One region of the Streptomyces sp. NPDC090499 genome, then DNA from elsewhere that is predicted to be linked to it. Evidence: riboswitches for the same ligand, from Rfam matches in the RefSeq annotation. Region 1 holds a riboswitch; each other region holds the start of a gene.
What was found. A riboswitch is a leader RNA that binds a small molecule or an ion and turns the genes downstream of it on or off. The one in region 1 is predicted to bind thiamine pyrophosphate.

Region 1 (2,258 bases):
CCCCGTACCCCCGGGTCCACCCGCCGCATCGCGACCGTGGTCAGCTCGGTCCCGGACGCGACGAGCGCCCGCTCCAGCACCTCCAGGCTGGGCGCGCCCCCGGTACCCATGATCAGCCGGGAGGAGAACGTCGTACCCCCGAGGACGAAGGGATCGTCGGCCATGGCGCTCAGCCTCCCTGCACGGCGGTCAGGACTTCCACCCGGTCACCGTCGGCGAGCCCGGTCGTGGACCACTGACCGCGCGGTACGACGGTCTCGTTGACGGCCGCGGCCACCCCGGAGGGCGCGGCGGTGAGGGACCGTACGAGCGAGTCGAGAGCGGTGCCCGGGGCGATCTCCCGGCGCTCCCCGTTGACGGAGATGGAGATGGTGACGGAGAGGTTCATGCGGTCTGCTCCACAAGTACGCGGGGAACGGGGTCGAAGCGCCTCGGCGTGAAGGGACGGGCCTCCGCCGGCAGCTCGCCGCCGGTCAGCAGCTCCGCCATGACGTCTCCGGTGACCGGCGTGAGCAGTACCCCGTTGCGGTAGTGCCCGGTGGCCAGCAGCAGTCCGTCGAGGCGGGTCGGCCCGAGCAGCGGCGCGTTGTCGGGGGAGCCGGGACGCAGTCCGGCCCGGGTCTCGGTCAGAGGCAGCTCGGTGATCCCGGGCACCAGCTCGTGCGCGTCGCGCAGCAGCTCGTACACGCCGCCCGCGGTGACCGTGGTGTCCCAGCCCAGCTCCTCGCTGGTGGCGCCGACGACCAGCTCGCCGTTCTCCCGGGGCACCAGGTACACGTTCCCGCCGCGCACCACGGCCCGTACGGTCCGGCTGAGGAACGGCGCGTACCGGGCGGGCACGGTCAGCCGCAGCACCTGCCCCTTCACCGGCCGCACCGGCGGCAGCACGTCGTCGGGCACGCCCGCCAGCCGCCCGCTCAGGCTGCCGCCCGCGAGCACCACCTGCCCGGCGGTCAGGGCATCGCCCGCGCGGGTGCGGACACCGGCCGCCCGCTCCCGCACCACCTCCAGGCGCTCGGCCCAGTCGCGGTGGAACACCACCCCGGACCGTTCGCACGCGGCCACCAGCGCGGCCGCCAGCCGGCGCGGGTCGATCTGGTGGTCGCCGTCCACCCGCAGCCCGCCGCGCACGCCCGGCGCGAGCATCGGCTCCAGGCGTCGGCACTCCCGCCCGGACAGCCACTCGGACTCCAGCCCCGACTGCTGCTGGAGGGCGTGCAGCTCGCGCAGGTGGGCGCGGTCGTCGGCGTCCAGCGCGACCGCGAGGGTGCCGCAGCGCCGGTAGCCGAGATCGTGGCCGGTGAACTCGGTCAGCTCGGCGGCGAAGGCGGGATAGCGGCGGGCGGAGGCCAGGTTGAGCCCCAGCAGGGTCTGCTCGCCGTAGTGCAGCTCGGTGACCGCGGCCAGCATCCCGGCCGCGACCTGCGCGGCCCCGCCGCCGGGTTCGGGGTCGGCCACGGCGACGGCGAGCCCGCGCCGGGCCGCCCGCCAGGCCGTGACCAGGCCGATGATGCCGCCCCCGATGACGAGGACGTCGGACGTATGTGAGGACATGGGCGTCCAGCCCCTCCCTTCGCCGGCATGACCCGGATCAGGTTCGTACGGTCGGAGGCCGCCAGCCTCCCTCTCAGCCCGGTGCGTCCGGGCTCCCGCGTGTGCTTCCCCGCCACCCTAGCCCGCGGGGCTCCGCCCCCGTAAGACGGCCCCGGACCGCGCTGCGGGCCGTGCTGTGGAACAGGTCACTCGCCACGACCCCTGACTGACTCTTTGTCAGTTGTCTATCGTTCTTGTCTATGGTGATCACGTGAGCGAGCAGACGCAGCGACGGAGCACGTCACAGACGCGGCGCGTGGTCGTCGTGGGCGCGGGGATGGCCGGGGTGCAGACCGCGGTCGCCCTGCGCGAGCAGGGGTTCGCCGGGACCATCACACTGATCGGCGCCGAACCGCACCAGCCGTACGACCGGCCGCCGCTCTCCAAGGCCGTGCTGCTCGGCAAGTCGGAGGGCTCCGCCTTCGAGGTCGACTTCGAGGCGCTCGGCATCGAGCTGGCGCTGGGCCGCGAGGCGCTGGGCGTGCGCACCGCCGACCACGAGCTCGACACCGAGGCGGGACCGGTGCCGTACGACGTCCTGGTCCTCGCCACCGGTGCCGAGCCGGTCACGCTGCCCGGCACCGAGGGCGTGCCCGGCGTCCATCTGCTGCGCACCCTGGACGACGCCGAGCGGCTGCGGCCCGTGCTCGCCCGGCAGCACGACA
Region 2 (2,258 bases), on a different contig from region 1:
CCATGTGCATCAGTTCGCAGGCCGGGTGCGGGATGAACTGCCCGTTCTGTGCGACCGGGCAGGCGGGGCTGGACCGGAACCTGTCCACCGCGGAGATCGTGCACCAGATCGTCGACGGGATGCGGGCGCTCCGGGACGGGGAGGTGCCCGGCGGGCCCGCGCGGCTCTCCAACATCGTCTTCATGGGGATGGGCGAGCCGCTCGCCAACTACAAGCGGGTGGTCGGGGCGATCCGGGCGCTCACCGACCCCGCCCCGGACGGACTCGGGCTCTCGCAGCGCGGGATCACCGTCTCGACCGTCGGGCTGGTCCCGGCCATCCACCGGTTCGCCGACGAGGGCTTCAAGTGCCGGCTGGCGATCTCGCTGCACGCCCCCGACGACGAACTGCGCGACACCCTCGTCCCCGTGAACACGCGGTGGAAGGTGCGCGAGGTCCTCGACGCCGGGTTCGAGTACGTCGAGAAGAGCGGGCGGCGGCTCAGCATCGAGTACGCGCTCATCCGCGACATCAACGACCAGGCCTGGCGAGGCGACCGGCTCGGGCGGCTGCTCAAGGGCAAGCCCGTGCACGTCAACCTCATCCCGCTGAACCCGACGCCGGGTTCGAAGTGGACCGCGTCGCGGCCGGAGGACGAGAAGGCGTTCGTCGAGGCGATCGAGGCGCACGGCGTGCCGGTGACGGTCCGGGACACCCGTGGTCAGGAGATCGACGGAGCCTGTGGTCAGCTCGCGGCCACCGAGCGGTAATCTGAGGACCGTAGGTACATCTTCATATTCCGACAGGGGAGCGCCACAGCGCTGAGAGTGCGGCAACCGGGCCGCAGACCCTCTGAACCTCGCCCAGGTCATTCTGGGTAGGAAGTTCGGTCATCACTCAAGCTGTTGCGCCCTGCCCGCACACCGCGGGCAGGGCCGCGTCTCTTCCTGGTCAACCCCAGGAGGAAAACACCAGTGCACACAAGGACCTTCTTGGCCGCGGCCGTAGGGCTCGGCCTCGTCACGCTGTCCGCGTGTTCGTCGTCGTCGGGTTCCGAGGCCGACTCCAAGACCGTCACCCTGGTCAGCCACGACTCGTGGGCCGTCTCCAAGAACGTGCTCCAGGACTTCGAGAAGCAGTCCGGCTACAAGGTCAGGGTCCTCAAGGACGGCGACGCCGGGCAGGCCGTCAACAAGGCGATCCTGACCAAGGACAACCCGCAGGGCGACGTCTTCTTCGGCGTCGACAACACCCTGCTCTCCCGGGCTCTCGACAACGGCCTCTTCCAGCCGTACGAGGCGAAGGGGCTCGGCACGGTCGGCACGGACTACCAGCTCGACGCGGCCAAGCACCGGGTCACGCCCATCGACTACGGCGACATCTGCGTCAACTACGACAAGGCGTACTTCAGCAAGCACAAGCTGACCCCGCCGACGTCCTACGCCGACCTCGTCAAGCCGCAGTACAAGAACCTCCTCGTCACCGAGAACGCGTCCACGTCGTCGCCGGGGCTGGGATTCCTGCTCGGGAGTGCGGCTCAGTACGGGGATGGTGGCACCTCCCGCTCGAGCGAAGCCGAGAGCGGGGGAGGGTGGCAGGGCTACTGGAAGCAGCTCAAGGCCAACGGCGTCAAGGTCGTCGACGGCTGGGAGCAGGCGTACAACGAGGAGTTCTCCGGCTCGGCAGGCGGCAGGAAGGCCGGGGGCGACCGGCCGCTCGTCGTGTCGTACGCCTCCTCGCCGCCCGCCGAGGTCATCTACGCCGACCCGAAGCCGAGCACCGCGCCCACCGGGGTCGCGACCGGCACCTGCTTCCGGCAGATCGAGTTCGCGGGGCTGCTGAGCAACGCGGGGAACACCAAGGGCGGCAAGGCGCTCATCGACTTCCTGGTCTCCAAGGAGTTCCAGGAGGACATGCCGCTGAACATGTTCGTGTACCCGGTGGTGAAGGGCGCGAGCGTGCCCGCCGAGTTCACCAAGTACGGGCCCGCCGCCCAGGACCCCGAGACCATGGCGCCCGACAAGATCGCCGCCAACCGTGACCAGTGGGTCAAGACGTGGACGTCACTCGTACTGAAGTAGCGGCCGGGAGCGGGCGTGGGAGTGCGGCGCGGCTCGGGCTGATGCTCGGGCCGGTCGCGTTCTTCGGCGTCTTCTTCGCCTGGCCGGTCGCGGCGATCGTCACCCGCGGGCTGAAGGTCGACGGGGTGTGGCGGTTCGGGCGGATCGCCGACGTCCTCGGCCAGTCCGACATCCGGCACGTGCTCTGGTTCACCACCT
Region 3 (2,258 bases), on a different contig from region 1:
GGACATGGCCCGGGCCTTCGATCATGGTCTGAACATGGAAACGCCTGGCGATCCGGTTGAGTTCCCCGAGCGTGCGCAACTCCGCGAACTGGGCCTCGTCGTTGGCGTCCGCGATGGAACCCGGGCGCAGCCCGTCACCCAGCGAGTACGTGACGTCGTAGGCGGCGAGGATCTCGCAGAGTTCCTCGAAGTTCTCGTACAGGAACGACTCCTTGTGGTGCGCGAGGCACCAGGCAGCCATGATCGAGCCGCCGCGCGAGACGATGCCGGTCTTGCGGTTGGCGGTGAGCGGCACATACGGCAGGCGCACGCCCGCGTGGACGGTCATGTAGTCCACGCCCTGCTCGGCCTGTTCGATCACCGTGTCCTTGTAGATCTCCCAGGTCAGTTCCTCGGCCCTGCCGTCGACCTTCTCCAGCGCCTGGTAGAGCGGCACCGTGCCGATGGGGACGGGGGAGTTGCGCAGCACCCACTCGCGGGTGGTGTGGATGTTGCGGCCGGTGGAGAGGTCCATGACCGTGTCGGCGCCCCAGCGGGTCGCCCAGGTCATCTTCTCGACCTCCTCCTCGATGGAGGAGGTCACCGCGGAGTTGCCGATGTTGGCGTTGACCTTCACCAGGAACCGCTTGCCGATGATCATCGGCTCGATCTCCGGGTGGTTGACGTTGGCGGGCAGTACGGCCCTGCCCGCCGCGATCTCCTCGCGGACCACCTCGGGAGCGACGTTCTCGCGGATGGCCACATACTCCATCTCCGGGGTGATCTCGCCCCGGCGGGCGTAGGCGAGTTGCGTCACCGCCTCGCCTCCCCGGCTGCGGCGCGGCTGGCGCGGGCGGCCCGGGAAGACCGCGTCCAGGTTGCGCAGACCCCCTCGCGGCGAGGTGTGCTTGATCCCGTCGTCCTCGGGACGGACTGGCCGGCCCGCGTACTCCTCGGTGTCGCCGCGGGCGACGATCCAGTTCTCCCGCAGTGGCGGCAGACCCCTGCGGACGTCGGTCTCGACGAGCGGATCGGTGTACGGGCCCGAGGTGTCGTAGAGCGTGACCGACTGCCCGTTGGTGAGATGCACCTGACGGACCGGCACCCGCAGGTCGGGGCGGGAGCCCTCGACATACCCCTTGTGCCAGCCGATGGACTTCCCGGCCTCCGGGGACGTTTCACCCGCAATGGGCTGTTCGTCCTGGCTGAAGGCAGGCGTGCGTGCGTCCTTGTTGGTCATGAGACCTACTCCCTACGCCGGCATTACCCGGTAACAGGTTCGGCGGTCGACGCAGCGGCTTCCGTCGGGCGGCGTTCCATGTGAAACATCACTCGTTCCACGTGAAACATCGCGAATACGGAGGTCAGCGCCCTCTCAGCCCGGTGCTCCGAGCTCCCGCGTGTGCAAAGGTGCCTCCACGCTAGCGTCAATTCGGGCGCGGTGAACAGAGGGCCCCTACCGTTCTTGCGATGATCGGGCGGTGACCTCGACACAGCAGCACCCCTATCCGCCCCCCGACCCGCGGCGCGGCAACGGCGCCCCGCAGGGTGGCGGACCCGGCCACGGGGGCCTTGGTGCCGGTGACGGACACATCCACGGGCAGGGCGAGCAGTACGACCGCGGGCAGCCCCTCGGCAACGCCCACCATCACGACAACGGCCATGCCCACGGCCACGGCGAGGCCCAGCACCGCTCGTCCCACGGCCAGGCTGACGGCCATTCGCCCGCGTCCGGCCCCGACCAGGGCGGCTCCGGGTCAGATGGCGGTCACGGCCACTCGCACGGGCACAGTCACAGCCACGGTCCCGCCGCACCGGTCTCCAAGCACCTGCGGAAGGTCATCGCGGCGATCCTCATCCCCTTCACCGCCGCGGTCGTGGTCGGCCTGGTGGTGCTGTGGCCCGGCGGCGCCCCGCCGCACGAGCGCACGGGTGTCGGCTTCGACCGCCAGACGCAGGCGGCGACGGTCACCAAGGTCGTCTCGGTCAGCTGCAAGTCGGTCAACGCCTCCGGGGGCGGCTCGACCGGCGACGCCTCGACCTCCGACGGCACCTCCTCGACGGAGGAGGGCGGCACCTGCAAGAAGGCCACGGTCCGGGTCGACACCGGCAAGGACAAGGGCCGTACCTTCACCGAGATCGTGCAGCCCGACCAGTCGCGGCAGTTGCACGAGGGCGAGCAGGTCGTGGCCGCGTACGAGCCCTCCGCGCCCAAGGACCTGCAGTACTCGGTCACCGACGTGAACCGGAAGTTCCCGATGGCGCTGCTGGCCGGGATC

Region 2: linked by a shared signal. The riboswitch ahead of ACIQVL_RS32800 (thiamine ABC transporter substrate binding subunit) and the one ahead of thiO (glycine oxidase ThiO) in region 1 are both predicted to bind thiamine pyrophosphate.
Region 3: linked by a shared signal. The riboswitch ahead of thiC (phosphomethylpyrimidine synthase ThiC) and the one ahead of thiO (glycine oxidase ThiO) in region 1 are both predicted to bind thiamine pyrophosphate.

What each region holds. Positions count from the first base shown of each region.
Region 1 covers NZ_JBIVXP010000001.1:417,337-419,594, reverse strand. The annotation lists gene ACIQVL_RS01920 (thiazole synthase) at 1-164, opposite strand, end outside; gene thiS (sulfur carrier protein ThiS) at 170-388, opposite strand; gene thiO (glycine oxidase ThiO) at 385-1,554, opposite strand; TPP riboswitch at 1,552-1,663, opposite strand; gene ACIQVL_RS01905 (NAD(P)/FAD-dependent oxidoreductase) at 1,805-2,258, shown strand, end outside.
Region 2 covers NZ_JBIVXP010000010.1:251,592-253,849, forward strand. The annotation lists gene rlmN (23S rRNA (adenine(2503)-C(2))-methyltransferase RlmN) at 1-749, shown strand, start outside; TPP riboswitch at 774-881, shown strand; gene ACIQVL_RS32800 (thiamine ABC transporter substrate binding subunit) at 954-2,060, shown strand; gene ACIQVL_RS32805 (ABC transporter permease) at 2,102-2,258, shown strand, end outside.
Region 3 covers NZ_JBIVXP010000004.1:161,545-163,802, forward strand. The annotation lists gene thiC (phosphomethylpyrimidine synthase ThiC) at 1-1,219, opposite strand, end outside; TPP riboswitch at 1,212-1,389, opposite strand; gene ACIQVL_RS16425 (YibE/F family protein) at 1,461-2,258, shown strand, end outside.